3 regions of the Frankia sp. BMG5.23 genome follow, and region 3 is predicted to be linked to each of the others. Evidence: riboswitches for the same ligand, from Rfam matches in the RefSeq annotation. Region 3 holds a riboswitch; each other region holds the start of a gene.
The links. A riboswitch is a leader RNA that binds a small molecule or an ion and turns the genes downstream of it on or off. The one in region 3 is predicted to bind cyclic di-AMP.
Positions count from the first base shown of each region.

Region 1: another riboswitch for cyclic di-AMP. It lies ahead of BMG523DRAFT_RS01705 (peptidoglycan-binding protein); the one in region 3 lies ahead of BMG523DRAFT_RS04150 (transglycosylase family protein).
Region 2: another riboswitch for cyclic di-AMP. It lies ahead of BMG523DRAFT_RS06225 (C40 family peptidase); the one in region 3 lies ahead of BMG523DRAFT_RS04150 (transglycosylase family protein).

Region 1 covers NZ_JDWE01000002.1:140,263-150,150, forward strand. Annotated here, with positions in the region: gene BMG523DRAFT_RS01665 (toll/interleukin-1 receptor domain-containing protein) at 1-101, opposite strand, end outside; gene BMG523DRAFT_RS01670 (DUF309 domain-containing protein) at 245-721, opposite strand; gene metK (methionine adenosyltransferase) at 966-2,171, opposite strand; gene BMG523DRAFT_RS01685 (amidohydrolase family protein) at 3,474-4,823, shown strand; gene BMG523DRAFT_RS01690 (four-helix bundle copper-binding protein) at 5,041-5,397, shown strand; gene BMG523DRAFT_RS01695 (alpha/beta hydrolase) at 6,036-6,581, shown strand; cyclic di-AMP (ydaO/yuaA leader) riboswitch at 7,123-7,321, shown strand; gene BMG523DRAFT_RS01705 (peptidoglycan-binding protein) at 7,813-8,562, shown strand; gene BMG523DRAFT_RS01710 (AfsR/SARP family transcriptional regulator) at 8,820-9,656, shown strand; gene BMG523DRAFT_RS26125 (lasso RiPP family leader peptide-containing protein) at 9,850-9,888, shown strand, end outside.
Region 2 covers NZ_JDWE01000008.1:140,995-150,882, forward strand. Annotated here, with positions in the region: gene BMG523DRAFT_RS06210 (MurT ligase domain-containing protein) at 1-14, shown strand, start outside; gene BMG523DRAFT_RS06215 (type 1 glutamine amidotransferase) at 147-890, shown strand; gene BMG523DRAFT_RS06220 (PHB depolymerase family esterase) at 1,072-1,674, shown strand; gene BMG523DRAFT_RS06225 (C40 family peptidase) at 2,194-3,300, opposite strand; cyclic di-AMP (ydaO/yuaA leader) riboswitch at 3,306-3,472, opposite strand; gene BMG523DRAFT_RS06230 (hypothetical protein) at 3,824-4,210, opposite strand; gene corA (magnesium/cobalt transporter CorA) at 4,425-5,684, opposite strand; gene BMG523DRAFT_RS06240 (PhzF family phenazine biosynthesis protein) at 5,909-6,622, shown strand; gene BMG523DRAFT_RS06245 (hemerythrin domain-containing protein) at 6,827-7,588, shown strand; gene BMG523DRAFT_RS06250 (PP2C family protein-serine/threonine phosphatase) at 7,825-8,997, shown strand; gene BMG523DRAFT_RS06255 (CHASE3 domain-containing protein) at 8,997-9,888, shown strand, end outside.
Region 3 covers NZ_JDWE01000006.1:2,681-12,568, reverse strand. Annotated here, with positions in the region: gene purB (adenylosuccinate lyase) at 6-1,313, opposite strand; gene purE (5-(carboxyamino)imidazole ribonucleotide mutase) at 1,310-1,834, opposite strand; gene purD (phosphoribosylamine--glycine ligase) at 1,838-3,148, opposite strand; gene BMG523DRAFT_RS04165 (hypothetical protein) at 3,487-4,317, opposite strand; gene BMG523DRAFT_RS04160 (adenylosuccinate synthase) at 4,497-5,780, opposite strand; gene BMG523DRAFT_RS04155 (DUF3151 domain-containing protein) at 5,872-6,306, opposite strand; gene BMG523DRAFT_RS04150 (transglycosylase family protein) at 6,392-7,111, opposite strand; cyclic di-AMP (ydaO/yuaA leader) riboswitch at 7,114-7,303, opposite strand; gene BMG523DRAFT_RS04145 (transglycosylase family protein) at 7,777-8,454, opposite strand; cyclic di-AMP (ydaO/yuaA leader) riboswitch at 8,461-8,695, opposite strand; gene fbaA (class II fructose-bisphosphate aldolase) at 9,601-9,888, opposite strand, start outside.

The sequences.
Region 1 (9,888 bases), on a different contig from region 3:
AGAAACACGCGATAACCGACCTCCTGCAGCTGCCAGGCGATCCATTCGGCCCAGTCCCGGTCGCGCTGGCAGTAGCTGATGAAGAAGTCGCCCTGGTCCACCCGATTCCCACCTGTGAAATCCTCCGGACTGCTCGCTCCAGCTGAAGGATGATCGTACCGTCGTTCTAGGATGAATGCCACCGTTCTGCCCCGCCGCGGCGGGGCAGAACGGGCAGGGGCGCGCCGCGGGTGGCGCGGTGGGGTTAACCGACGAGGCGGGGCCCGCCGTCGGCCGGGGCGGTCCGGGCGGTGATGCACGGCAGCCCGGGATGGGCCCGGCCGATGTCGGCGATCCGCAGGTCCACCCAGGCGAGCAGACCGGGAACGGCTACGCCGTGCGGAGGCCGGTCCGCGTAGGGGATGAGGTTCGCCGCGCCGCGCCGCAGCACGGCCACGCCGCCCTTGACGTTGCCGCGGGCCAGATGGGTGACGCCGACGGCGAGCTGTGCCAGCCCACGCCACAGCCCGCGCTCGCCGGGGTCGGTCTCCGGACTCTTCCAGACGGCTTCGAGTACCTCGTGTGCCTGGAAGGGAAGTCCCGCGTCGAGGAGTCGCTGGGCCTCGGCGAGCGCCGCGGCCGGCGGTAGCGGGGCCGAGGAGGCGAGCGGCGGCACGCCGGTCTCGCCGTGGGGAAGGGGGCGGCCAAGCGCGTCCCGGGGCCGTTCCCCGGGCCGGGACACCCCGGACCCTGATTCAGTCGCGGGGTGCGCCCGGGGGACGGGGCGTGTTCCGGGAGGCGGCCGTGTTCCGGACGGTGCGCGTCGCCCGGACCGGTCCGAAGTGGTCATGCGGTCCACTCTGACCGCCTCTCGGGGGTGGCGCCTCCCGTAGCCGCGCGGACCGGGGTCGTCGTCAGGCAAGACCGGGGGCGCGGTGTCAGCGGCTGCCGGTGTCAGCGGCTGCCGGTGTCAGCGGCTGCCGGTGTCAGCGGCCGACGGCGGCGCGCAGCGCGTCGGCGCGGTCCGTGCGCTCCCAGGTGAAGTCGGGCAGCGTCCGACCGAAGTGGCCGTAGGAGGCAGTCTGCCCATAGATCGGCCGTAGCAGGTCAAGGTCCCGGATGATGGCGGCCGGGCGCAGGTCGAAGACCTCCGAGACGGCCCGCGCGATTTCCGGCACCGGCACGGTCTCGGTGCCGAAGGTCTCGACGAACAGGCCCACCGGCTCGGCCTTGCCGATGGCGTAGGCGACCTGCAGCTCCGCCCGCCGGGCGAGGCCGGCCGCGACGACGTTCTTGGCGACCCAGCGCAGCGCGTAGGCGGCCGAACGGTCGACTTTGGACGGGTCCTTGCCGGAGAAAGCACCGCCGCCATGGCGGGCGTAGCCGCCGTAGGTGTCAATGATGATCTTGCGGCCGGTCAGGCCCGCGTCGCCGATCGGGCCGCCGATCTCGAACCGGCCGGTCGGGTTCACGAGCAGCCGGTAGCCGTCTACCTCCAGGCCCAGGTTTTCCTCGGCCAACCGCTTGAGCTCGGGGGCGATGACCTGGTCGCGGATGTCCGGAACCAGGCGGGTGGCCAGGTCGACGTCGGCGGCGTGATGCGCGGACACGACCACCGTGTCCAACCGGACCGGGCGGTCCCCGTCGTATTCGATGGTCACCTGGGTCTTGCCGTCCGGCCGCAGGTAGGGCAGCAGGCCGTCGTGACGCACCTTCGACAACCGCTGGGCGAGGCGGTGGGCCAGTGTGATCGGCAGCGGGAGCAGGTCGGGGGTCTCGTCGGTGGCGTAGCCGAACATGATCCCCTGGTCGCCGGCGCCCTGCTGGGCCAGCGTGTCCTCGCCGCCCTCGACCCGTGCCTCATAGGCCTTGTCGACGCCCTGGGCGATGTCCGGGGACTGGGCACCGATCGAGACCAGCACGCCGACGGTCGCGCCGTCGAAGCCGGTGGCGGCGTCGTAACCGATGTCGGTGAGGGTGCGCCGCACGACGGCGGTCACGTCGACGTGCGCGGAGCTGGTGACCTCGCCGGCCACGTGCACGTGCCCGGTGGTCAGCAGTGTTTCCACCGCGACCCGGGAGGTGGGGTCGCCAGCCAGGAACGCGTCGAGCAGGGCGTCGCTGATCTGGTCGGCGAGTTTGTCCGGATGGCCTTCGGTGACCGACTCGGAGGTGAAAAGGCGACGGGACATGGAAGGATTCCTCGTTTCACAGAACAAGATATGGAACAAGACGATGTTGCGGGAGAAGGTGCCGGCCGCACGGGGACATACGTGCGCGGGTGGAGCTGCGCGGGTGGAGTTGCGCCGGTGGAGCTGCGCGGGTGGAGTTGCGCCGGTGGATCCGCGCCGGTACATCCCTACATCCGTGCCGGCACTGGCTGGCCGGCACGGTCATTTCACCAGGGCCGGTGCTCGGGGTCCGGGTGCCGCGTCGGGCTCGTCGACGCCGTCGGATGTCGAACCGCATGCGGACATGCCCTCCGAGTCGGCGGGCGCCGAGGTGAGGAGAGCGGGGTGCTGGCCGCGCCGGCCTCCGGCCGCGCCGGCTCGACGGCCGGCCAGGCCGAGGGAGCGGACCGAAGCGGTGGATCTCGGGAACGCGCTGAGGGCGCGCCGGACGAGCGCGTCCGCCGCGCGGCTCAGCGCGCGGTACAGATGGCGGAACTCACCAGGGAGAAGTCGACGTGGCCACGCGTAACGAGAACGGCCGGACTGAACACCGAATGATCTCACCACGGCGGTCAACCTGCCGTCAACGCCGCAGGCCGATCGTGTGCCGTTGCCCGGGCTCGATCTCTCGTCCCGACCGCGCCGTCGTCGGAGGCCGCACCCGCCGGTGCCGGCGGCCGAGCGGGCCGACATCGAGGTGTGGGCCCGCCGATCGAGCGTGGACGAGAAGATGATCATCGCGATCGCCTGCTAGCACGCGGATCGCGTCCGTTCCTACGAGTTGCTTGCCAGTGAGCGGACCTGGCCGGCTCGTCCCTCGACCCTTTGCGTCATCCGGGACCGGTGATTACGGGGGAGTATGATAGATGATATTGAGCGCGGTCATCCGGGGCCGAGTGAATCCGGGGCCGAGTGAAGGAGACGTCGTGTCGGACGACCGGTGCGGGATCACGGTAACGCTGTGGCCTCGGCCGGGTGGCCGCGCGGTCGAACTCACTCATCGCCGTCACATCGACACCTGCCGCGTCAACACGGCGGCCTGTCCCCGTTGACATCCGGATGACCTCCGGAACATCCGGACCTCCCGCACCCCGGCCTCGACCTTCGATCTGACATCCGCCTCCGCGCGTTTGTCGGTCGGTGCTCGATCCGGCCGGAACGAGGCGTTGGAGGTCGTCGTCAACGGCAGGAACGGCGCTGGTCATGACCGATCCCCCGGCATCATCGGAACAATCCCTGACTCCGGAGCAGCCTCCGGCGCACGGGCGATCCACCGCGACGGAACAGTCCGAGTCCGGGCGTCCCGAGTCCGGGCGGTCGACGGTGCCCGGACGATCAGAGGCGGCCGAGGCCTTCGTCCTGCGGGGGGTGCACGTCCTCGACAGGACCGGGCGCTTCGGTGAGCCGACCGACGTCGCCGTCGGCGGCGGGATCATCCATGCGGTCGGCACGCGACTCGGTCTTGACCGGGACGCCGTCGACGTTGACGCCCACGACCTGTGGCTGATGCCAGGGGTCGTCGACTGCCACGCCCACGTCACGCAGTCCACCTATGATCCGTTCGAGCTGGCGACGGCGTCGCTGTCCACCCGGGTCCTGCAGACCGCCGCCGCGTTGCGGGCGTCGTTGGCGGCCGGTGTCACACACCTGCGGGACGCCGGCGGCGCCGACGCCGGCATCCGGGACGCGGTCAGCGCGGGCACCGTGCCCGGACCTCGGCTTGCCGTGTCCGTCGTCGGGCTGAGCCGGTCCGGGCGGCACGGTGACGGGGCGATCATCGGTCCCGGGCTGGAGTCGGCCGAAGATCTTCTCATGCCGGACTATCCCGGCCGGCCCCCGCATACCGTTACCGAGGCGGGCAGCCTGCCGGCCTCGGTGCGGGGCATTCTGCGGGCGGGTGCGGACTGGATCATGATCTACGCGAGCGGCGGGGTGATGTCCGCCCGGCCGGGGCAGCCCGAGCCGCAGTTCAGCCCGGTGGAGCTTGCGGCCGCCGTCGCGGAGGCCCGGCGGTACGGACGTCCGGTGATGATGCACGCCTTGGGCGAGCGGTCGATCGAGGCCGCGGTCGCAGCCGGAGCGCGTTCCATCGAACACGGCATCGGGCTCACCGAGCCCGTGGCGGCCGCCATGGCGGCCGCCGGGGTGACGCTCGTCCCCACCCTGTCGCCCTACCAGGACCTGGCGGCGCTGGCGGCCACCGGAGTGCTGCCGGGCTGGGCGGCGGACCGAGCCGAGGCCACCGAGGCCGCGCTGGCCGGCACGATCGCGGTCGCCCGTGCGGCGGGGGTGCCGATCGCGCTCGGCAGCGACGCCCGGCACCGCACCCGGCACGGCGCGAACCTGGCCGAGATCAGCCGGCTGCGCCATGCCGGGCTCACCCCACCCGAGGCGCTGCTCGCCGCGACCGCGACCGGAGCCCGGCTCTTCGGACTGGGTGAGGGAGCCGGCCGCATCGCCGTCGGCTCCGCCTTCGACGCGATCCTGCTCGACGCGGACCCCGGGGACCTGTCGATCTTCGAGCGGCCGGACGCTGTGAGCGGAGTGTTCCTTGGCGGTCGCGCGGTGCTGCCCCACCCGCGGCTGCCCGGGAAGCTGGTCCGCCCCACCATGGTGATGGAAGAGGTGCCGAGAATCGTTCCCGAGCGGCCCGCGGTGTCGCCGCCCGGCTGACTCTCCCGTTTTCCGGAATGTTCACGAAATATCAAAAGAAATACCCTTAGTATGGCTCGCGGGATTTCGTCGGATCCATTCTGGGACGGCGATTGACCGAGATGCGGATCGGCCCCCGAAAGCTATCGTCGTAGGGGCCCCGCTGCCGGCTGCCGTCAGGTGGTCCGGGCCGTTCGCTGGTACGGGGTGCCGCGTCTCCAATGCCTGGAGGGTTCTCATGCAGCACGCTGAAATGATCAATAAGAACATGCGGAAGGCCATCGAGGAGTGTATGTCCTGCTCGGCTCTGTGCGAGGAGACGATCTCCTACTGCATGGACATGCCGGGCGCCATGATGGAGTCGGCGAACATGCGGCTGATGATGGACTGCGCGGCCGTCACCAGGACCTGCGCCGACATGATGTGCCGGATGTCGCCGATGCACGGGGAAATGTGCGCGATGTGCGCGCGGATCTGCGTGATGTGCGCTGAGATGTGCGAGAGGATGCCGCAGGATCAGCAGCTCGCCAAGCTCGCCGGCGCATGCCGGTCCTGCGCGGAGAGCTGCAACACGATGGTGGGCGCCGCCGCCTGAGCCGCGTCCGGCCCGACGGCGCCGGGGCGCAGCCGGCGGTCACCCGACTCCGCCCCGGCGTCCGGCTGTGCGGCGGCGCGTGGCACATGATGCGCGGCACATGATGCGCGGCACATGATGCGCGGCCTCGGTCACGACCGGTGGCTACGGTTACGTATCCTCGGGCGGACATGGGGTGAAACACCTGAGTAACAATATTGACCATGTTGACAGGTAGCCGTCGGATAGGCAAAATATGGTCATGTTCTCCTCGGTGGGTCGGATGACCCCCCTGGTCGTCCGTGGCCACATTGACTTCCTGCGAGCGGCCTCGTCCGGTTGTCCGACCCGGCCGCTTCACGTGCTTTACTAGCCTCCTCGGATTTCCCTCGCTCTCGGTGTTCTCCCTGGCGTTCTCCTGATTCACGGTCACTCGATAGGTCTGTCCGTAGATCGTCATCGCCTGCGTGGACGCCAGCCGCCTCGGTATCGATGTCCGGTCAGTACCGGGTACATCTCTGGACGGTTTCCGATCGGAGCATGCTGTGTCGTCCATGGTTTCGTCGTCATACTTTCATCCGCGCCCCCGTGGATATGTGGGGGGGCCGGGAACCCGTTACTGGCCCAGTGGTGATCCCACCCACTCGAGAAGAGCCAGTGTGGTCCTTCTTCCCGGTCGTGGAGAATCCGCCGAACATTTCGAGGGCCTAGCTTTCCGGCTCGCGCTCGACGGCTATCAGGTGACGTTTCTCGACCATGGGAGAGACACCGTCCTCGCCCTTGGTGAGGCGCGTGCCCCCGATGGTCCGTTCGTCCTGCTGGGTTCGGACAGCGGGGCCCTGCGGGCGTTGGTCGGCGCCGGTTCGCCAGCGGTCCGGCCGGATGCCCTCGTGTTGCTCGACCTGCCGCTGGTGTACCGGAAGATCGCGGGCGAGGATCCGGGACAACCGATCCCACGGTCGCTTCCCGACCTGCCGATCCTGTTGCTCCATGCCGAGCGCGACGAGGTCAGCCCGCTTGCGCTGGCGCGCATGATGACGCGGACCGCGCGCCGGGCCCGGCTGGCGTCGCTGCCCGGGGGGCATGGCGTGCTCGCCGGCCCCGGCCGGCGTGCGGTCGGCGCGCACATCCTGCTGTTCCTCGAGAATCTCCGTGTCTCGCGGCTGGCCCCACGGCAACGGCAGCGGGACCGGTCGGTCGACTGATCTCGCCCGGTGCCGGGCGCGCCCGCGTGCCGGTCCGATCGGGGTGTGCCTTCGCGGGAGGCCCAACCGCTCAGCAGGTGTTTCCTCGGCGGGTGCCGGCGCGAATCACGCGAATCCGCGGGTCAGTCGTCCGTCCCGTACCGCATCGTCCGTTTTTCAACGGCGCAGGCTTCGAGCCGCAGGCTCGAAGCCTGCGCCGTTCGCGTTTGCGTACCCGTCCGCACGCCACCCGACCCCCGGGCCAGGCTTCCCGCTTGCCGTGGTTGCCGTGGTTGCCGGGGTTGGGTTGCCGGACGGCCGGGCGGTCCCGGTGACTACCGGACCTCGTGGCCACCGGTCCCCGTCTCGACAGACCGGCCATATCGCCAAGATCCGGTCGTGACGGGTGATCTGCGTCGCTACCGGTAGCTGCTATTGATGTCCGAGAGTTGCGGCATCGCAGCGTTATGCACGCATCGTGACCAACATGCGCCCAGATTCGGCACAACTCGTACTTGTCACTACGGTCTGTAGTTCGCTACGGTTGCGGGGTATCAACAGCTCCGGGCCGACGCCGAGTTCTGTCCACGGTCCGCAGCTCCCTCCGAGAGATCTTGGGCAGAAGCGGGGGAACCACGTTCCTCCGGGTGGCTCGTTGCGGGCCACCCTTGGGGTTAAGCCGTTACGCGCACGCCGCGGAAACGGCCGGGCTTCCCGGCCCGAACCCGACAGCTAACCTCGCAGGCGTACGGGAAGGACTCGACGTTGCCTGTGTTTCAGGAACGCTCGGCTCCGGTCTTCTGGACCGTGACGCCGTTCGGCGCGACCCGCGGTGCGTCCCCGCCATACGGGGCGCCGTTCTCGCCCTGACGTCTTCGCGAGAACGTGCCATCCGGTCGGTGCCCGTACCGGCCGATCGCGCTGACGCGCCATACCACCAGCTCGGCTGAAAGCCACCCGGCCTCGTCGTCTGTGGTCGGCTGACCCCTGCCGTCCACCGGGCCCGCCAGGCCTGGAACGGAATGACCACGGCCGCCTGCCGTGCTGTTCAGCCCATCGACCCCGGGATCCCCAGGGCGCGTCGATCGGTCGTCCCCGGTCGTCCCCGGACGGCCTCTCGGCGCACCGGCAGACCGGCACTGGGTGCTGCCCTTCTCCAGCGCGGTCGTCTCCGCTCGCCCTCCTTCGAGCGGCATCCCTCCCCTCGATCACCCGTCTGTGTTCGACGACACCGAAATGAGATGTCAAAGAAATGGCCAAGGGAAAGCATCGGAAACGTTCCACCCGGACCCGGGGCGCCGTTGTCGCCGCCGTCGGTGTGATCGGCGCCGGCGCCGGCATGTTCGCCACCGCGAGCCCGGCCAGGGCCGCCACCACGGTCCCCGATGTGACGATCGCCAGCGCGGCCGCGAACGCGGGACTGCCCGGCTGCCGCGGCGTTCCGCTGGCCACCTGGGTCGCGGTGGCTCTTGCGGAGTCCGGCGGCAACCCCTACGCCCACGCCACCTACGGCGAGGACTCGCGCGGCCTGTGGCAGATCAACATGCGGGCCCACGCCGGCTGGGTGGGTAACCGCAACCTCTACGACCCGGCCGTCAACGCCTGGGCGGCGAAGAAGGTCTGTGAAGGCCAGGGCATCACCGCCTGGAGCGCCTACACCAACGGCCTGCACTACCGCTACCTGGCCCGGGGACAGGCGGCGGCGGCGGCCGTCTCGCGCGGCGTGCGGTTCACGAACATCTCCTACTCCTCGCTGGCTGCCCCGGTGCGTGCGGCCGTGGTGGCACCCGCGGCCCGCTACCCGTCGCTGGCCGTCGGCCTCGGGTTCCGCCTCGACGTCCACCAGATCCAGAAGAGGCTCGCCAGCCTTGGCTACCCGATCAGCGTGGATGGGAAGTTCGGGTACCAGACCAACCACATGGTCAAGGACTTCCAGCTGAAGCACGGTCTGGTGGTTGACGGGATCGTCGGACCGCAGACGCGGGCGAAGCTCGGGATCTGACTCTGATCGAGGCCCGCCGACCGGGCTCCGCTGCCGCCGGCCGGTGTTCCCGACCCGCCCGAGGGCGCTGCTCGATATCCGCACGCACCGGATGACTACCCGGGGTGAGGTGGGGGTATTCAGCCACCGGGCCAGCACCCGGCCGGGAGCACCGGGTCGGGAGACGGCACCGGCCCGGGCGGGACCAGCCGGCCCGCACGGGACCAGCCGGCCCGCACGGGAAAACCGAAACGGGGGCCCGATCGATGAGAGCCACGATGCTCGACGACTACCTACCTGAGGCGAGTCCGAACGCATCCTCCGTGACCGGGGCCGGTCTCCTGTTCGCGGTCCTGGGGCCGCTGGAGGTGCGGCGATCCTCGGGCGAGCAGGTCCGCATCGACCAGCGCAAGAAGCGCATACTGCTGCTGACCCTGCTGCTGCACGCCGGCCAGTGGGTGAGTGTGGACGGGATGCGGCTCGCGCTCTGGCAGGATGCCCCGCCGCGCTCCGCCGGGGGCAACATCAAGACTTATCTCTCGGAGCTGCGGCACACCCTCCGGCCGCCCCTGGACACGTCCGGAGCCGGGGGGAACGGCCCCGGGCGCATCGAGAGCCGGCCGGGGGAGTACCGCCTGGTCGTCGCGTCCGGTGAGATCGACGCTAAGCGGTTCGAATCGGCCGCCGAGCAGGGCCGCGCCGCCGTGCGCGCCGGCTCGCCGGAACGCGCCGCCGGGTTTTTCGAAGGCGCCCTCGCGCTGTGGCGGGGGGACGCCTTCGACGAGCTCCCGGCGGAGATCGCGGGCGCGGAGGTCCTCCGGCTGGAGGAGGCTCGCTGGGCGGTGTGCGAGGACCTGATCGACGCCCGCCTGGCCCTCGGCGAGTACGACCGGGTGCTGCCGACCCTGCGGGCGCTCACGGTCGAACATCCGACCCGGGAACGTCTCTGGGCCCAGCTGATCCTTGCGTTGGAACACACCGGCCGGCGGGCCGAGGCACTGGCCGAGTACCAGACGGTCTACCGGCGGCTGGTGACCGAACTCGGGATCGAGCCCGGTGTCGAACTGCGGCGTGCCCATCAGCATGTACTGAATCCGGACTCGTGGGTCACCTGATGCCACGGCCGTGCCGGCCGAGTCGTGCGCCGGAAGTCAGCTGAACCGCCAGTGAACCCGGCGGGGGAATTTCAACCATACGGGCTGGACCAGCCGGCCGGCGCCCGGGCCACGCGCGCGGCGCCGCCGTGTATCGCCACCGGGGCGCACGCCACCGGGGCGAGGGCGCGCGGAAACCGCTGAGGAGAAGACGATGAAGGCTATCTACCTCCCCCCGCGACTGGAAGATGCC
Region 2 (9,888 bases), on a different contig from region 3:
GGTCCACGCAGTGAGGTTGTGCGCGTGGCTAGGTTGTGCGCGTGGCTAGGTTGTGCACGTGGCTAGGTTGTGCACGTGGCTAGGTTGTGCACGCGGCTAGGTTGTGCACGCAGTGAGGTTGTGCGCGAGATGAGGGGATCCACGCGATGACGGGCGGCTCTGCGACCAGGATCGCGCTGATCTACCCCGAGCTGCTTGGTACCTACGGCGACGGCGGTAACGCGATCGTGCTGTCCCAGCGCCTGCGCTGGCGTGGTTTGCCGGTCGAGGTGGTGAACGTTCCCGCGGGGTCGGCGGTGCCCGAGAGCTGTGATATCTACCTGCTCGGCGGCGGCGAGGACGCACCGCAGGTCCTCGCCGCGGACGGCATCCGGCAGAACCGGGCGATCCGGCGAGCGGTGAGCTCGGGAGCGGCGGTGCTCGCCGTGTGCGCCGGCTACCAGGTGATCGGCGCGACCTTCCCATCCGGTGGGGAGATCCACGAGGGGCTGAATCTCGTCGACGTGGAGACCCGTCGCTCCTTCGGCCCGTCGGACGCGCCGCCGGCGCGTGCGGTCGGGGACATCGTGGTGGAACCGGACGCACGGCTCGGCCTGCCCACCCTGTACGGGTATGAGAATCACGCCGGGCGGACGAGGCGGTTGCCCGGCGCGAGCGGCATCCCGCTCGGTACGGTCCGGCTCGGGATCGGTGACGGTGACGGCGGAACGGACGGCATCGTGGATGGCCGGGTCATCGGCACCTACCTGCACGGGCCGGTGCTCGCGCAGAATCCCGCCCTCGCCGATCTCCTGCTGAGCTGGGTCCATGGTCCGCTGCCGCCGTTGGACGCGCCCCGCGAGGTGGAGGTGCTGCGCCAGGCCCGGCGCCGCGCGTTGGCCGTCACCTGACGCCTCCCCTGGCTTTTTTTGGGGGGACAAGTGGGGGGACAAGGCGGACAGGCCCCGGTCTGACCCCGGTCTTGTCGTCATCTGCTGCCAGGTTTGCGGCGTTTCCCGGCCAGCGGTGTGGTTCGGTTGGACCGTGGTGTCGAATCCCCTCGCCGGATGGTGGGGCAAAAACAAGAGAACCGTGCTCATCGTCGGTGTCGTGATCGTGGTCGTCTGGGGCTACCTCGGGACCCGTGACCGCCCGAAGACCCAGCGGGTCAGCCTGCCCGGCGACTACGCGTCGGCGGGCCGCGAGCTGCTCGTCCAGGCCCCGTCCGATCCCGCCAACCCGCTTCCGCTGGTGTTGATCCTGCACGACGACAACGCGGACGCGAAGTCACTTGACCGGCAGAGTGACGCCGGCAAGCTCGCGAACTCCCGCGACTTCGCGGTGGCCTTCCCGGAAGCCGTGGGCGGCACGTGGCGGATCGACGGACCCGAGGGGGCCGACGTGCGCTATCTGCGCGACGTGGTCCGCTTCGTCTCCACGAAACGGACCAAGGTGGATCCGAACCGGGTCTACGTGTGGGGGATCGGCGAGGGTGCCCGGCTGGCCCTGACCGCCGCCTGCGCCCCGGGTAAGCCGGAGTTCGCCGCGGTCGGCGTCGTCGGGCAGTTCGACCCGGAGCCCGGGCCGACCTGCCAGGACCGTGTCCCGGAGGGCCGGGCCCCGGAGGCCTCCTGGGACCGGAAGGTCAGCGAGACCCTGTGGAAGTTCTCGTCTGGTCACCGGCTGGGGGCCTGACCGCGGCGCCCGCGAGCGGGCCGGGCGGTTTCCGCACCGGGCAGAGACCGAGGGCTGAAGTCCGCCGATGCCGCCGGGAGGGGGGTAGCGGCATCGGCGGACCTGGTCGGCCGGGGCCCGAGGCCCGCCGGCCTTCCCGTGCGGATGGGGGGGGAATCCGAGGGAAGGCCGGCGGAATCGGGGGCCTTCCGGCCGGACGGACGTCAGATGGGGGGGAGATCTGACGTCCGTCCCACCGGAAGGAGGGCCCGTCCGGAGAGCTGGAAAGGAACCACATAGGCGGGTTGTCGGGCGGTGACAGGGCCCGCTTGCTGGTCTGTCCGCGGCTTCGCCGGTGGGTGGGAGTCCCGGGTCCGGCTTCCACGGCTTCGGGTCGGCGCCTGGAGAGGGGCTCGGTAGCCGGCCGCTCGTGGACTGGCAGGGCTCGTGTGGTCCGCGCCCCAGCCGCGAAGGCGATCCACCGGAGCCGGGTGAGCCGTTGCGTCGGCATGAGGGCGGTGCGCCGGCTCCGACCGGCCGCTAGAGGATCCGACCGACGTAGTAGGAGGTGGTATAGATCTTCTTGAGCGACACGACGTCGCCGGTGTGCGGCGCCGCCCACATCATGCCGTCGCCCGCGTAGATGCCGACGTGGTAAATGTTCCCGGGTGTCCCGAAGAAGATCAGGTCGCCGGGCTGTTTGTTGTACTGCGACACCCGGGTGGCGGCGGCGAACTGGGCGTCGGTCGTCCGCGGCACGCTCCTGCCGAGCTGCTTGAAGATGTACTGGATGAGGCCGGAGCAGTCGAACGAGCTCGGGCCCTCCGCACCGTAGACGTAGGGCTTGCCGGCCTGCAGGGAGGCCAGGTAGACGGCCTTCTCCCCGAGGGAGCTCGACGGGACCGGAACCGACGCCTGGTCCGCGGCGTCCCCTGTCGTGAGGAGATCCGACCAGGCGGCGTTGCGGACGAGCCGGGGGGTGGGCGCCGGCCGTACGCGCAGGGTGGCGTCGTTCGCCGAGCGGGCGGACTGCAGGGCGTCCGTGCCGTCGAAGACCGCGGTGACATTCGTGGTGGTGAGCACCCGGGCCGTGTAGGAGGCGTAGCCCTGGGCGTTGGTGTAAAGGTGCTTGAAGGTGGCCCACCCGGTGGGGAGCTTCACCTGCACCTTGACCAGCTGGTTCGCCAGCGGTTCGTGGGTCTGCTCGTTGTAGAGCGAGAAGCCGATGTCGATCGGCTGGTCCGCGCTGACGCTCACGTCGGGGTTGGTCACCCGGAGACCGACCTGAACCTTGCCGGCCAGGGGCGGGGCGTCGACACCGCCCGTCGAGCCGAGCAGGGAGGTGGAGCCGTGGGTGCTGACCGCCGCGGCGGCGATGCTGCCCCCCAGGGCGGCCTGGGAGCCGATCTGCGCGGCGAGGGTGATCGGAGCGGTGTTCGGCTGCTCGTCCTTCGCGGCGTCGGCGTTGATGTCGGTGGCGCAGCCGGCGAGAGCCACTCCGGAGACCGCGACGGTCCCGGTGGTCACGGCGGCGAAGGCGCGGGCCCGGGCCCGGCTGCGGGCGGCCGGGGGCGCGGAGGGTGCGCGGTGACGGCCGCGACCGGCGCCTCGCGTTTCTTCGTCGAGCTGCACGCTTTGCGCGGACAACGGTGTATTCCTTCCCGTGCGCCTGCGAAGTGAGCTGTCGGGTTCGGGCTGGGCTGCCCGGCTCTCGCGTGACCTTCACGCGTCGAGCTTCACCCCTAGGTCGACACCGCGGATCGGCGCCGGCCGGTGGAGGTGGGTCCCCCGCTCCTGCCCCTGATGACGACTCGGAGGGGACACCGGGGCCGGGGGCAGGACTCGGCGTTCGGCCCGGTGTTGTCGTGACGTCGGCGTGAGACTAGTCCACTTGGATGGGGTGGGTAAACACTAGTCCTTCCCAACTACAGCGAGTGCGCGTTGAAGTTCCCGTCGCGCGGCGTCGGCGGCCCGCGCGGTCGGCCGGGCTGACCGGGCGGCCCTAAGGCCCTTCGCGCCCCGTTTGTCCTGCTGGTTTTTCGTTGCGTGTGGGGTCCGCGGCGGCGGCCGGTCCGGGTGAGAGGCGGGCGGGCGGGTAGCCCTCCCGCGGCCCGTGGGCGATTTTGACTACTTAAAGTAGTCGACGGGTGAGGCCGGGTGTGCACCCCCCTCAGCGGGACCGGGAGCCGCGGCGGGTGAGGAATCCCGCCGCATCGAGCACTTGGAGCTCGACCGCGAGCTCGTGGACCTCACGGGGCAGCGAGCGGTGGTGCGCCAGCGCCTCGACCGCGGCGCGGGCGTGGTCGGCGAGCTCGTCGAGGGCGTGCTGGCGCTGGCGCATCCGAGCCCGCTCCTCCTGGATGGTCCGGACCGTGTCCTCCTGCCACCGGCGGGTCCGGATGAGATGCTCGCTGGCGTCGGCGGCCTGCCGCTCGGCATCCTCCAGCCGGTTGAGGAGCGCGTCGAGGGCCTCCAGCCGGCCGGCGAGCTCCGCGATGAGATCGCCCCGATCGGGCAGGATGGCCGTTTTACGACTCTTGGGGTCAGGCGAGGTCATGGAGTCCCCCGAGGGGTGGGGGGTCGGCGGGGACCGCGCCGAGCGGCTGGCGCGAGACCCGGTTGCTCCGACACGGTTGGTAACGGTAACCGACGTGGCGGGCCAGGGGTAACCCATCGTACGGATACGTCGCGTCAGCCAACTTATAGTAAAAAGGGACTATGGATCTGCCGTCATTGTCGTGGTCTATGCGCGCATAGCATGCAGGTCGGTGTCAGAGCCAGCCGTTGCGCTTGAACGCACGGTAGAGAAACAGACAGATCGTCGTAATGACGGCCAGGACGGCCGGGTAGCCCCACGTCTGACGAAGCTCCGGCATGTGGTCGAAGTTCATGCCGTAGATCCCGGCGACGGCGGTCGGGACGGCGCCGATCGCCACCCAGGCACTGATCCGTCGCATGTCCTCGTTCTGCGCGATCGTCACCTGCGTCAGCGTCGCCTGGAGCACGGAGGAAAGCAGCTCGTCGAAGTGAGCTATTCGCTCGCTGACCTGCTCGAGGTGGTCGGCGACGTCCCGGAAGTAACGGCGCATCGCCACGTCGACCATCGTGGGGGCGTCCATGGTGAGGGTACGCAACGGGCCCGCGAGCGGCAGCACCGCGTGCTTGAGCTCCAGAAGCTCGCGTTTCATCTGGTAGGCGCTTTCCGTCGACGGCTTCTGATCCCGGTGGAAGACGCCCGTCTCGATCTGGTCGACGTCGGCCTGGATGCTTTCCACGGTGCGGACGTAGTCGTCCACAATGCTGTCGCAGATGGCGTGCAGCACGGCCGTCGGGCCGTGCCGGAGCATCTCCGGGTTGGCCTCCAGCCGGCCGCGCAGCTTCGTCATCTCCCCGTGCCTGCCGTGCCGCACGGTCACGACGAAGTCCTCGCCGAGGAAGATCATGATTTCGCCGGTGGTGACTACCTCGGAGGTGCCCGTTACCTGGGTGTGCTCCACGTAACTGGTCGTCTTGAGCACCATGAACAGGTGGTTCTCGTATTGCTCGAGCTTGGGGCGCTGGTGGCCGGTGACCGCGTCCTCCACCGCGAGCTTGTCCAGCCTGTACTCCTCGGCGATCGCGGTGAGCTGCTCGTAGCTCGGCTCGAACAGGCCGAGCCAGGCGAACCCGTTGCGTTCGGACCGCGCCAACCGCAGCGCGTCGGCCTGGTCGATGTCCATGGTGACCCGCCGGCCATGGCTGTACACGCCGCAGGCCATGACGCGCCCGTCCGGTGTCCGCGGTAGCTCGGAGCGGGGCGCCCCGCGTCGTTTGCGACCCACCCGGACCAGGGAGACCGGACGGGTCAGCGCGCCGGCGAGCTTATGGGCGTTGGCCGACGCCTGCTCCAGGGCGTCCCCCAGCACCTCCCGAACGGGATGCTGGCTGCCGTGGTCGCCGCCGTCCGGGCGCGCGCCATCAACGTCGCGTCCCCGGGTCTCGCGTACCGTCTCGTCGCGTACCCTTTCGCCCGGCACCGCGTCGTCCCGCATCACTGCCTTCTTCCCTGCCGCCGATCCATGTCCAGGTCCACCTGTCGGCATCTCCCACGCCCTTCCCCGCTGGTGAACCTTCATGGTGACAAGTCGGTGCCGGCCGTCCGGAGGCGATCCGGGCTTCACCGTGGACGCGGATGCCTGGCAACTGTGCCGGCGTGGTGTGGCACGAAGGGTGAGATACACGTCCGGCGCATGGGATACGTCACAGGGAGGATCGAGTGATCGGGATCGAGGTACGCACGCTTCGGGTGTTCGCCGACGAGACGGGCGCCGGCGGCAGCCTGCTCGCCGTGGTGCTGGATGCCGCGAAGCTGCTGCCCGACGCGCGGGAGCGGTCCGTCGTCGCGCGCCGACTGGGCTGCCCCGCCACGGTCTTCGTCGACGACCCGGAGTTGGCGGAGCTGGCCACCTTTACGCCCACCGGGGAGCTGCCCATGGCGGGGCACGCCTTGGTGGGGTCGGCCTGGCTGTTGGGTCGGCTGCTCGGTGGCCATCCGGAGATCCTCCGCCCGGCCGGCGGCGAGGCGGTCAGCTGGCAGGAGCAGGGCCGGGTCTGGGTCCGCGGCGCCCTGGCCGCCGTGCCCTGCTGGTGGCATGAGATGCTCGCGGACCCGGGCCAGGTCGACGCGCTCGACCTGCCCCGTCCACCCGCCGAGGACCTGACCCAGCTCTGGGCGTGGGAGGATGAGCCGGGCGGGGTCGTGCGGGCCCGGGCCTTCGCCAGCAGGCACGGCGTCACCGAGGACGAGGCCTGCGGGTCGGCTTCCATGCGACTGGCCGCGATGCTCGGGCGGCGGCTCACCATCCGGCACGGCGCCGGTTCGATTGTGCTCGCGCAGCCGGGTCCGCCCGGCCACGCCGATGTCGGCGGCCTGGTGGTCGAGGACGAGACGAGGTTCCTCGCCGATCTCGACGAGTTCCTCGCCCGGTGACGGTGCCGTTCGGCGCGGCCACGGCCGGACACCAGGGGGACCAAGCCTGAGAGTGTAGGTGCCGAGCGAGGCGACTGGCACCCTTTGTGGGTACCGGGTTACGGCTGCGTGGTGGCTGCCGAGATGCGGACCGGGTCGGATAGGCGTAGCTTTGGATCCCGGTAGCTCTCCGCTGGGTATCCGCCCATGGGCTGCGAGGTGGTCATGGCCGAGACGTTGGTGACCTTGGTGGAGGCCGCGCATCAGGATGCCGTCCGTCTGATCGAGCTCTCGCGCGACGTCGGTGCCCACGGTGACGTGGATGGTCCGTCGACCGACCCGCGGCAGGCGCTGCGCGCCAGCGACGCGGCCGTGGCCGCCGTCTCCGCGCACCTGAGCGCGATGGAGTCGGTGGTCTACCCGGAGATGGCCCGCCGGGTCGTGGGCGGCCGGGCGCGGGTGGCGGACCTGGGCCGCTTGGCGCGGCGCTGCTCCTCGGTGATGCGCGGCATTGAACAGTACGTCCAGGGGGACCTCAACCGGCCCGCGGAGCCGGTCGCGAACCTGCGCCGGGATCTGGCCGCGTTGATGGTCGAACATGCGACGCTGGAGGACGAACTTCTGCGTGAGCTGATGGCCGAGCTGTCCGACGACGAGCGCCGGGATCTCCTCGACCGCTTCTCCGACGCGATGCGCCACGCTCCGACCCGACCGCATCCGCACCTTCTGCACAGCAGGCTGTTCGGTGGAAGCCTGGCGGCCCGCCTGACGGGCTACTGGGATCACCTGCTCGACGTGATGGACGCCCGGGAGGTGCCCGGCGCGCCGAGGCGGGCCCCGGTGCCCGCCGGGCTGTGGGGCTGGTACCTGCTGGGCCGTCCCACGGCGCCGGCTGCGGGTGAGACCCCGTCAGGGAAGGAAGGCGCGCAGGGCGACACCACCGCTGGTAGCCACAACGTCACTGGTGGCCACATCGCCGCTCATTGATCCGTCCTTGCGACTGCCGTCGTTTCCGTAGGCCCACCATGTCTTCCTGAGCCCGGTCTTCCGGAGCCCGTCGCGCTCTGTCTTCCTGACGGTCTTCCTGGCCGCGGTCCACTCCGGTTCGGCGTTCCGATGCGCACGGGCGCCGTGGTCGTGCCATGCTTCGAGTCCGGGTTGGGCCGGTATGGCCTCGTGTCGTGCAATGCCGAGGAGATGTGTCAGGAACCGAGGGCACCGCGATGCGGGCGCCGAACGCTGATCCCGTAAAAGTGATCTGGCCGGTGCTGTTGGTCGAGGATGATGATGCCGACGCCTATCTGGTGTCCGAGCTCCTCGACGAGGTCTCCGCTCCGGTCGAGCTGACCCGGGTGCGCACGGTGGCCGAAGCCGCCCGTCGCAGCGAGCACGTCGCGTGCGTGCTGCTGGATCTCGGGCTGCCGGACAGCGAGGGCCTGTCGGCGCTACGCCGGTTGCTCACGGTCGAGGCGGGAGCGCCGGTCGTGGTGCTCACCGGTCTGGTTGACGAGTACCGGGGGGCGCAGGCGGTCGCCGCGGGCGCGCAGGACTATCTCGTCAAGGGTCAGGTCGACGGGCGGGACCTGGTCCGGGCCGTCCGGTACGCGATTGAGCGCAAGCGGGCCGACACCGCCGCGCAGGCGCTGCGGGAGTCGGAGCTGCTGGCGGACGAGCGGGCCCGCCTCGAACGCGGCCTGTTACCCCGGCCACTCATCGACGACGGCCGGTTGCATCACGACGCCCGGTACCGCCCCGGCCGGCAGCAGTCCCTGCTCGGCGGGGACTTCTACGACATGGTGTCCACCGCGGACGGCACGCTCCACGTCCTGCTCGGCGACGTCTGCGGGCACGGCCCGGACGAGGCGGCGCTCGGGGTGAGCCTGCGGATCGCGTGGCGCACGTTGGTCCTCGCCGGTGTTCCGGAACCCGACCGGCTCGGGTATCTCCAACGCGTGCTGGTGAGCGAGCGGGAACAGGATGAGATCTTCGCGACGGTGTGCACCCTCGCGATCGCTCCCGACCGGACCTCGGCGCGGATGCGGCTGGCCGGTCATCCGCCGCCGGCGCTGTTGCATCCGCGGCTGTCGGCGCTGCCGGGCGACGTCGTCGGTCCGGCTCTTGGCATCGTCGACGACGACCTCTCCGAGGAGGTGCGGATCGAGCTCGGGCCGCACTGGGCGCTCCTGCTCGCCACGGACGGCCTGCTGGAGGGGCGGGAGGGACCGGGCGGGGAACCGCTGGGCTGGGAGGGCGTGCTGCCCGAGATCGCCAAACTCTGGCCCGCCGACGACCCCGACGGGCTGCTCGACAACCTGATCGACCGGGTGGAGGCGCGCAATGGCGGCCCGCTGACCGACGACGTCGCGCTCCTGCTGCTGATCTGGGGTGCCGGCTGATGCCGGAGCGCACCCACCCGAACGTCACCCACCCGAACGTCACCGACGGGGGAGCGGGCGACGCGGGGCCGAGCGGAGCGGTGGAGCGCGGCCGGGTCGGGTCCGTCTGGCGCCTGCGCCGTCGACTCGAGGTGACCTACGCGGTGGCGGCGATGGTGCTGATGATCGTCGCTGGTCTCGTCGTCTCGTCGTTGGTCCGGCTTGATGACGCCCTCCACACGCGCAGCGACGTCCTCGCCCCGGCTCTGCTGAGCTCCACCGAACTGGTCTCCAGCCTGGTCGACCAGGAGACCGGGATGCGGGGCTACCTGCTTCAGGGCAGCGAGGACTTCCTGGAGCCCTACAACGAAGGGCGCAGGGCCGAGCGCACGCTGCTCGCGGACCTGCACCGACGGCTCGTGGAGCGCCCCGACCTGCTGGCGAGGCTCGCCGTGCTGGAGGACCGGATCCGGGCCTGGCACGGCGACTACGCCGATCCGGCCATCAACGCGGTGCGGGTGGGCGGTCCCGCGGCGGCCCGCCTGTTGTCACCGGAGTTCGGCAAGACCCGCTTCGAGGCGGTCCGCGCCGCGGCCGGGGACCTCGAGGCGGACCTGCGGGCCAGGGAAGTCCGGGCCCGCCAGCACGTCACGGCGGCGCTCCGTTTCCTGATCTTCGCGCTGGTGACCGGCGCGGCCGTCATGGCCGTACTCCTGGCGGTCATCGCGCGGGCGCTACGGTCCTGGGTCACCCGCCCGCTCGAGCGGGTGAGCGACGATGCGCGAACCGTCGCCTCCGGACATCTCGATCACGTGGTCGAGCCGACCGGTCCCCCGGACATCGCCTCGCTCGCCGCCGACGTGGAGTCGATGCGACGCCAGCTGATCGGGGAGCTCGGGGTCGCGCGGGCGG
Region 3 (9,888 bases):
GCGGGTCAGGTGAGGGCCGCCAGGGCGTCGAAGACCGAGCCGAGGCGCTCGGTGTAGCGCTCGGGCCGGCTCACCTCGTTGAGCCTGGCCTCGTCCAGGGGCAGGCCGCGGTCGCCGGCGTGCTTGCGCAGCGTTTCCCAAAACGGCACGCCGGTCTGCCAGGTCTCCATCGCCGCCGCCTGGGTGACAGCGTAGGCGTCCTCGCGGGACAGCCCCGTCTCGACGAGTTCGAGCAGCACCGCCGAGGTGTAGACCAGCCCGCCCGTGGCATCGAGGTTCGCCCGCATCCGTGCGGTGTCCACGACCAGCCCGGTGACCAGCCGGGTCGTCAGGTGCAGCAGGTAGTCGACGCCGGTGGCGGCATCCGGCAGCGCGATGCGCTCGGTGGAGGAGTGGGAGATGTCGCGCTCGTGCCACAGCGGCACGCCCTCCAGCACCGGGACGTACTGCGCCCGGACGATCCGGGCGAGCCCGGCGATGCGCTCCGACATGATCGGGTTCTTCTTGTGGGGCATCGCGGAGGAGCCCTTCTGCCCGGAGCCGAACGGCTCGGACAGCTCCCGGACCTCCGTGCGCTGGCCGTGCCGGACCTCCAGGGCGACCGCCTCGCAGACGGTCGCGAGCCCGGCCAGCGCCGCGACCCAGGAGGCGATGCCGTCGCGCAGCACGACCTGGGTGGCCACCGGGGCCGCGGTGAGGCCCAGCTTGTCGGCCACGTAGGCCTCGACGTCGGGGTCGATGTTGGAGTACGTCCCGACCGCGCCGGAGATCTTGGCGACGGCCACGTCCGCGCGGGCCGCGCGCAGCCGGTCGCGGCAGCGGGCGAGCCCGAACGCCAGGTCCGCGACGCGGTGCCCGAACACCGTCGGCTCGCCGTGGATGCCGTGCGTCCGGCCGACCCGCAGGGTGTTCCGGTGGGCCAGGCCGAGGTCGCGCAGCGCGGCGACGAGAGTGTCCGCCCGGGCGAGCAGCAGGTCGGTCGACTCGACCAGCTGCAGCGCGAGCGCCGTGTCGAGCAGGTCGGAGGAGGTCATGCCGAAGTGCACGTAGGCGGCGGCGGACCGGGGTTCGGTGCGGTCGGCCCAGGCGGTCAGGAAGGCGATGACGTCATGCTGGGTGACGGCCTCCACCTCGGCGACGGCTTCGGGCGTCGGAGCGGGGGCGGCCCGGACCGGCTCGATGGAATCGGCGGGGATGCGGCCCGCGGCGGCGTGCGCCTCCATGACCAGCACCTCGACGCGACACCACAGCTCGTACTTGTGCGCCTCCGACCACACCCGGCCCATCTCCGCCAGGGTGTACCGGCCGATCATGGCTGGCTGCCGGCCGCGGCCGCCGCGCTCAGCCCGTCCGCCGCGGCCTGCTCGAACTCGTCCTTGAACGCGGCCAGCTTCAGCCCCAGATCGGGATCGGCCAGCGCCAGGATCTGGATCGCCAGGATCGCCGCGTTCGTCGAGTTGTTCAGACCCACGGTCGCGACCGGGACGCCCGGCGGCATCTGCGCGATGGCGAGCAGCGAGTCCATGCCGTCCAGCGCCCCGCCGGAGATCGGCACGCCGATTACCGGCAGCGTGGTGAGGGCCGCAATGGTGCCGGGCAGCGCGGCGGCCAGGCCTGCCCCGGCGATGACCACCGAGATGTCGCGGGCCCGTAGCTGACCCACGTAGTCGGCGAGGGTGCGCGGCGCGCGGTGCGCCGACAGCGACACCTGCTCGTAGGGCACACCGAAGCGTTCCAGAGTGGCGCCGGCCTTGCTCATGGTCTGGGTGTCCGACGGTGATCCGAAGACGATCGCCACCTGGGGATGATCCGGCCCGGGGGTGCTCTGCGACACGGTCTACTCCTTCTTTCTATGTCCTGCGGGATCCTCGCCGGACGCGACGTCCGTTCGACGGACGTCGGCCGCGTGGCGCATCCGGGACGGATCTCCGATGTCGGTGCGGTAATGGGCGCCGGGCAGCGAGATGCGGCTGACGGCCTCGTAGGCCGATCCTCGCGCGGACTCCAGGTTGGAGCCGATGGCCGTGACGGACAGCACACGGCCGCCGGCCGAGACGACCCGACCATCCGGCTCCCTGCGGGTACCGGCGTGCAGGATGTCGACGCCGGCCAGCGCGCCGGCGGCGGCGAGCCCGCGGATCGGGTCGCCGAGCCTGGGGGCCGCCGGATAGCCGTGCGCGGCGACGACGACGCTGATCGCCGCGCCGGAGCGCCACACCGGTGCCCGCCGGCCGGAGAGCACGTCCGTCAACGGCGTCGTGAGCAGGGCGAGGATGGCCTGCACCTCGGGGTCACCGAAGCGCACGTTGAACTCCACCACCCGCGGCCCGCGGGTGGTCAGCGCGAGCCCGGCGTAGAGCAGACCGGTGAACGGGGTGCCGCGCCGGGCCATCTCGGCCACCGTCGGCCGGATCACCGTGGTGACGATCTTCGCCGGCAGGCCATGCGAGGCCCAGGGCAGCGGGGTGTACGCGCCCATCCCCCCGGTGTTCGGGCCGGTGTCGCCGTCGCCGACCCGTTTGTGATCCTGCGCCGGCAGCATCGGGAGGACCGCGCCGGACTCGGTCACCACGGCGAACAGGGAGACCTCGGGCCCGTCGAGGTACTCCTCGAGGACAACCCGGTCGTCCGGTCCGCGCAGGCTCGCGCGGACCGCGGCGACGGCCGCGTCGCGATCCTCGGTCACCGTGACGCCCTTGCCGGCGGCGAGCCCGTCGTACTTCACCACGTACGGTGGCCCGAAGACGTCCAGGTCGGCCAGGGCGGGCTCGATCTCGGTGTGGTCGCGAGAGGCCGCCGTGGGCACCCCGGCGGCGCGCATGACCTCCTTGGCGAACGCCTTGCTGCCCTCCAGCCGGGCCGCGGCCGCGCTCGGGCCGAAGACCGCGAGACCGCGGGCGCGTATCTCGTCGGCGGCCCCGGTTACCAACGGCATCTCCGGACCGATGACGGTGAGGTCCGCGCCGACCGCCTCAGCAAGGTCGGCGACGGCGTCCGGGTCAGCGACGTCGAGCGGGCGGGGCTCGGCGAGCTCGGCGGTTCCGGCGTTTCCGGGCGCGCAGACCAGCGAGCCGACCCGGGGATCGCGGGCGAGCGCCCGGCACAGCGCGTGTTCACGGCCGCCGGAGCCGACAACAAGAATCTTCATCAGTTCACCTCGCGACGCAAGCAGCGGCCCGGTGCGCGGCGGCGAATTCCCGGTAATGCCGGCGGAGCGGGCCGCGTCGCCGCCACGGCCGTGCGCGGGGGACGCGAGGGTCGGTGGCGGCCGTCACCGGTTGTCCCTGGCGCGCGGCGCCGGGACGGAGATCCGGACCGGGCGCGGGTGCCATCGCGAACCGGCGAACCCCGTCTGGGGCATCGCGTCGTCGCAGTTCGGTCGGGTCACGGTTCCACAGTAGCGGGTGTGCTGATCATCGTGCGCGTCGTGCCCGGTCGGTGCCGGTGACTCCCGGCCGATCACCTGGGACGATCCGCGCTGAGCGACTACAGCCCGACACCCGACCGCCAGAGCAGGTGGGCCATGCCGTGCACCAGGTGCAGCGCGCAGCGGCGTGCGTCCACCTCGGCCATGCCCGCGACGATGGCGGCGGCGTCGACCGGCCAGACCCGGACCTCCCGGCCGAGCACGGTCAGCGGGGCGGGATCGTCGCGGCCTTCGAAGGCGCGCCCACCCGGTTCGACGAACAGGTGCAGCGACCGCCCCGCAGCCGGGAAGTTCTCGCAGCGCCAGTACAGCAGCGGCCACGCCTGCAGCCGTTCCCGCCGTCCCGGCCAACGCCGGCGGCGACCGGGGTCAACGGCCGCCTCACCCGCGTCCGCCCGGTCCGCCCGATCCGCCCGGTCCGCCCGATCCGCCGGGTCGGCCCGGGCCGCCGGGTCCGTGACCGCCCGTGTCGCCCGTGTCGCCCCGCCCTCGCTCAGGTCCAGCGCGGGCAGCGGCCGCCCGGCACGGTACCGCGCCGGCGCGCGGTGCGGCGCGGTGCGGGTCGCCCGCACCGTGACCGGTGGTACCAGGTGTTCGGCCGCGCAGAAGTCCAGGAAGTCACGGATCTGGGCGTCGACGTGACTGGCGACGGCCGCGGCGCGTTCGAGCCGCTGTGCCTCGGCCCGCTTCGAGCTCCGGATGGCGTGGCTGCCCCGCAGCAGCACGTCGGTCAGGGTCTGCGGCAGAGCCTCGCCGGTGGGGGAGAACCCGACCGGCCAGGCGTCGGAGTCGGTCGGGTGCAGGTAACCGCGTCTCACGGCTGGTGGCCAACGGGCCGGTTGCGGGGCTTCGGCCGGTTCCGGCAGCGACAGCGGTGTCCGCCCGGGGATGGAAGGATCGTCATCCGACGGCCGGGACCTGACAACGGCCACCGCCACCACCCCCGGACGTCATTGCTTTGCGTGACCGCCTAAGCGTCGACGGTAATGCTTCCGGGTGCAACCGGAACCGACCGGATCTCGGCCCGCGCCGGGCGGGATCAGATCAGGTCCGTTCCGGACCAGTCGTTTCAGACCAGGTCATTGATGACGAGCGTCTGGTCCCGCCCGGGACCGACGCCGACCGCCGACACCGGGGCGCCGGAGAACTCCTCCAACGCCCTGATGTAGTCCTTCGCGGCGCCGGGCAGGTCGGCGAACGACCGGACGTCGGAGATGTCCTCGTGCCAGCCGGGCAGGTCGGTGTAGATCGGCTTGGCGTGGTGGAACTCGGTCTGGGTCATGGGCATCTCGTCAACCCGTTCGCCGCCGAGGTCGTAGCCGACGCAGATGGGCACCCGGTCGAAGCCCGACAGGACGTCCAGTTTGGTGAGGAAAAGGTCGGTCAGGCCGTTGACCCGCACCGCGTAGCGGGCGATTACGGCGTCGAACCAGCCGGTGCGCCGCGCCCGGCCGGTCGTCACGCCGAACTCCCCGCCGATGCGGCGCAGCTCCTCTCCGACCTTGTCGTCCAGTTCGGTGGGGAAGGGGCCGGCGCCGACCCGGGTCGTGTAGGCCTTGATGATGCCGATCACCCGACTGATCCTCGTCGGGCCGATGCCGGCGCCGGTGGCCGCGTAGCCGGCGGTCGGGTTCGATGACGTGACGAACGGGTAGGTGCCGTGGTCGACGTCGAGGAGGGTGCCCTGGGAGCCTTCGAGCAGCACGACCTTGCCCGCGCGCAGCGCCCGGTCGAGGATCAGACCGGTGTCGGCGATGTGGGGTTGCAGGCGTTTCGCGTAGTCGGCGTACTCCTCGACCACCTCGTCGAGCTCGATCCGGCGCCGGTTGTAGACCTTGGCCAGGACCTGGTTCTTCTCCCGTAGCACCAGTTCGAGCTTCTTGTGGAAGATGCCCGGGTCGAGGAGATCCTGCACTCTGATGCCCGTACGGGCAACCTTGTCGCCGTAGGTGGGACCGATGCCGCGACCGGTGGTACCGATCCGCGCCTTGCCCAGGTAACGCTCGATGACCCGGTCCAGCGCCCGGTGATGGGGCATGATCAGATGGGCGTTCGCGCTGATCAGGAGCCGGGAGACGTCGATGCCGCGGGCGGTGAGCCCGTCCATCTCGGCCAGCAGCACGCCCGGGTCGATGACGACCCCGTTGCCGATCACGGGAACGCAGTCGGCCCGCAGCATGCCACTGGGAATCAGGTGGAGCGCGTAACTCTCCGCCCCGATGACCACGGTGTGGCCGGCGTTGTTGCCACCCTGGTACCGGACGACGTAATCGACGGCGCCGCCCAGGAGGTCGGTCGCCTTTCCTTTTCCCTCGTCGCCCCACTGGGCACCGATGAGGACAAGAGCAGGCACCGGGCGAGGTTACTAGGGATGGCGGGGTCGTGGGGCCGGCTGCGGCATCCTCGCTGGTCTCCACCACCGACGCGGCCTGATGAACTCACTGTCAGGTGAAGCCGAGCTCACTGGCAGCGACGGAATCGCTGTCGGCCAGGAACGTCCGGCAGCGGGTGGCCTCCTCGGCCTCCCCGATGGCCGCGGCCGCCCGACCGAGAGCGGCGAGCGAACGCAGGAACCCGCGGTTGGGTTCGTGTGACCAGGGGATCGGCCCGTTGCCCTTCCAGCCCGAGCGGCGCAGGGCGTCGAGGCCGCGGTGATAGCCCGTGCGGGCGTAGGCATAGGCCTCGACGGGTCGTCCGCCGGTGAGCGCGAGCTCGGCGAGCGCGGCCCAAGGCACGCTGAACGCGGGCAGCCGGGCGGCGACGGCATCCGGCGGATCACCGGCGACCAGCGCATCGGTCGCGGCCGCGTCGGAGGGCAGGAGCGTCGGCGGCGGACCGGAGAGCAGGTTGGGCTTTCCCGAGGTGGACGGCGTCGTCATGAGTGCATCCTGCCCGACGACCGGCCGCACACGTCATGGAGGTCACCCCGGACGCGCTTGCCCTGCGCGCACGGTGACCGGTCGGTCAGGCCCTGACGCTGACGTTCCACAGATTCTGGCCGACGACCCCGGGTTGACCGTCGCTCACCCGGGTGAGGTACGAGTACAGCGCGGCGATGCCCTGCGACTGCGGTCCGAACTTGCCGTCGACGGTGAGTACGAAGCCCTTCTGACGCATCCTGTCCTGCCAGACGAAGGCGTCCGGGCGAACGTCGTCGCTGAGGGACGCGTCGAGGACCGTGCCCCTGAACGAGCCGTCCCCCATCTCCCGGCGGGCCCGGTCCAGCGTCATGGGGGGTTCCACCGGGGTGATGGCCTGCTGGATGACGTCACCGGAGCCGCCCGGGACACTGGCCGGGCCGTTGTTGGTCAGGCCCATCTTGACCGAGCAGGACGGCCATGGCTGCCAGCCCCGCTGGTTGTAGAGCTTCGCGGCCGCCTCGTCCTGCGTGGCGGGCGATGCCTGGTACGGGCGGCCGGAGTACCCGAGCCCGTGCCAGGTCTGGTCGTCGAACTGGTAGGCACCGGAGAAGCCGTTGCCGGTGTTGACCGCGTAGTTGCCGCCGGACTCGCATTGGCGGAGCTTGGCGAAGTCGTCGGAGGTGGCCGCGCCCGCCGGAGCCGCGGTGACCGCGAGGCCGCTGCCGACGATGGCCGTGACCGCGCCGGTGGTGCGCAGGATGCGACCGGCGGGCGATGGGGCCTGCGGTGCTCGATGTCTGCCGCCACGACGCCCAGAGGGCATGTCAGTCCAATCCCGTCGCCTGCGGGGTGAGCTGTCGGGTGCGGGCTGGGATGGCCCGGCCGGAGGATCCGACCCCGGGTGGGAACCGCTCTCCACCATGGGCCGGGACGCACCGGCTTTACCCCAAGGACGCCGCTTGCGGCGCCCGAAATGTGGGTCCCCCACTCCTGCCCGCTGCGGTCGATGTTCGTTCCGGCCGCTCGTACGGGGGCAGGACTCGGCGTCCGTCCGGGCGGCCTCGCCGACGAGGCGAGTGAGCGGCACTCTAGCGAGAACCGCTCATGGAGCGCAAACCGGGGTGGTCCGGAGTAACCAGTGAGGATCGCGCGAATCGTGCCACTTCCATACAGGTTCCGCAGGTGGCTCGCTGGTCCTGCTGTTCCTCGTCGGCCTTGCCGAAGATCGGCTCTGCCGAAGATCGGCCCTGCCGGAGGCCGGTCAGGGTGCGGTCCTGGTGATGCTGGTGGTGGGTTGTACGGGCCGGCCCGTACGGGCCGTCAACCGGAGATCGTCCGGAGACAGGTCGGGCCAGCCCGTCGTCGAGGTGAGATCCCCTGACCGGTGTCGCCGGGGTGGGATGTCCGGTTCCCGCGGCGGTCGTCCCTCCGCCACGGGGGCGGAGCGAATGGATCAGCTGATGGAGCTGATGGGGCTGATGGGGAGGATCAGCGGAAGGTGGCCCGCCAGGTCGCCGGGCCGACGATGCCGTCGACGGCGAGTCCCTTGGCGGCCTGCAGGGCGCGGGCGACTGCGGCGGAGCGTGGTCCGTAGCGGCCGTCGATCGTGATCGGATAGCCCAGATGGTTGACGCGGGCCTGCCAGGCCCGCACGTCGTCACGTACCTGCCTGGCCAGTGCGGTCGTCAGGTTACGGGTGAATACGGGGGTGCTCATGGAGATGGGGCTGACCGTCAGCTCGCGGCGTTCCGTCGTGCGCGAGGCCTGGCCCGAGGAGCTCGACGAGCCGCCCGCGAGCTGGTCGGCGCCCATCCCGCGGCCACAGGCCGGCCACTGGCCGAAGCCGGACCGTCGGGCGAGCTTGAGCGCGGCCTCGTCCTGGACGGCCGGGGAAGCCTGGTGCGGCAGACCGCCGTAGCCGAGGCTGTGCCAAGTGCTGGCGGAGAACTGGTAAGCGCCGTAGTACGCGTTGCCGGTGTTGGTCGTGTAGTCACCGCCGGACTCGCACTGCCGCAGGCCCGTCCAGGTGGTGGCCGCATCGGCCGGCTGGCTGAGCGCGAAGGTGCCGCCCACCGCCGCCGCGAGTACTGGTGCGACCACGAGGGCCCGGGCCCGGCTGCGGGTACCGGCGCGGCATTGTCGGCCACTGATACGTGCGTCGGACATGTCTTGTGGTCCTTCCCCACGCCTGCGAGGTGAGCTGTCGGATTCGGGCTGGGAACTGCCCGGCCGTGCCAGGGATCCCTGGAGACGGAAGCCGCACCGGAAATACCTTTCCGGGTGGTCGTCGCACATGGCTTCACCCCGAGAGCATCGAATCCTTTCGATACTCGGAGATGGGTCCCCCGTTCCTGCCGCCCGGTTCGAGAAATCGTCGGCCAGGGGCAGGATTCGGCGTGCCGCCCGACGAATGCCCGACGTTGTTGCCGGGCACGGCGAAAACCATAACCACGCCGCCCGGCGAGTCGCCAAGCATTGAATAGGGTGCGTGAAAAAGAGCACACTCGGCGCGCCTGCTTGAGTAGGAACTGGCGGCCTGGTATCGCGCGTGCGCGCCCGCTCATCAACCTGGCGGTACGGCGTGCGGAGGCATTTGTGCTCGGCCGATCACCCTGTTTGCCGATGGTCGACGATGAGCGGAGAGTCCCACATCAGGCCAGATGCGTGACATGTCGACAAAGGCGTGACGGCCCTGCTACGAGATCGACGCGAGTGATCGGCCTGATACTACGCTTCGTCCATTGAAGCCTGTTTTTGTGAGAAAAACAACGGAAATCGGGCGGTAACTTGCGGCGTTGTGATTTTTGCACACGGCGGATTCAATCGGACACCGACTGTGAAAAGCGCCCGTCGGATCACCACAGTGGGCGAAGGGGTTCCCTGGGGGTGGGGCGGTAGGTGAACGGTTACCGAAGGTCCGGTGCGTGTCCGCTCATTTGGCCGAAACCTGCTGGTTGCCGGCGGGGGCGGCGTTACGCGAGGAGCGGGATGCCGCGCCCGCTAAACAGTGGTCCCCCAGCCGTCGGAGCGACCGGGGGACCGCGCGGGCCGGCATAGTACGGGAAATCGGCGGGTCGTGCATCGGACCGGGGCGGGTCGGATGTCCGCCGCGTGCCGGTCGTTCCGTCCGCCGGAAATGATGGAGAGGGTCGGACCGAGGGGTCCGGAGAATGTCCTCGGACGAGCGGCGGCGGTTGCTCGGTTGCCCGTTCGCGGCCGGCGGCTATCTGTCCGCTTGTCCGCCGGCCGGCGGACAAGCGGCCGGTATCCGACGAACCGATCCCGCCAGCCGGCGTGCGCTCCTGGGCCCGACTATGCCCGCCCGAGGCTGGTGCCGGCGGAACGGAGGTCCTCACACGCCTGGGCGACGCGGGCCGCCATGCTGCTCTCCGCGAGCTTTCCGTAGGTACGCGGGTCGTACGCCTTCTTCACGCCGACCTCACCGTCCACCTTGAGAACGCCGTCATAGTTTTTGAACACGTGGTCCACGATGGGGCGGGTGAATGCGTACTGGGTGTCCGTGTCCACGTTCATCTTGACCACCCCGTAGTCGAGGGTCTCGCGGATTTCGGTGAGAGCCGACCCGCTACCGCCGTGAAA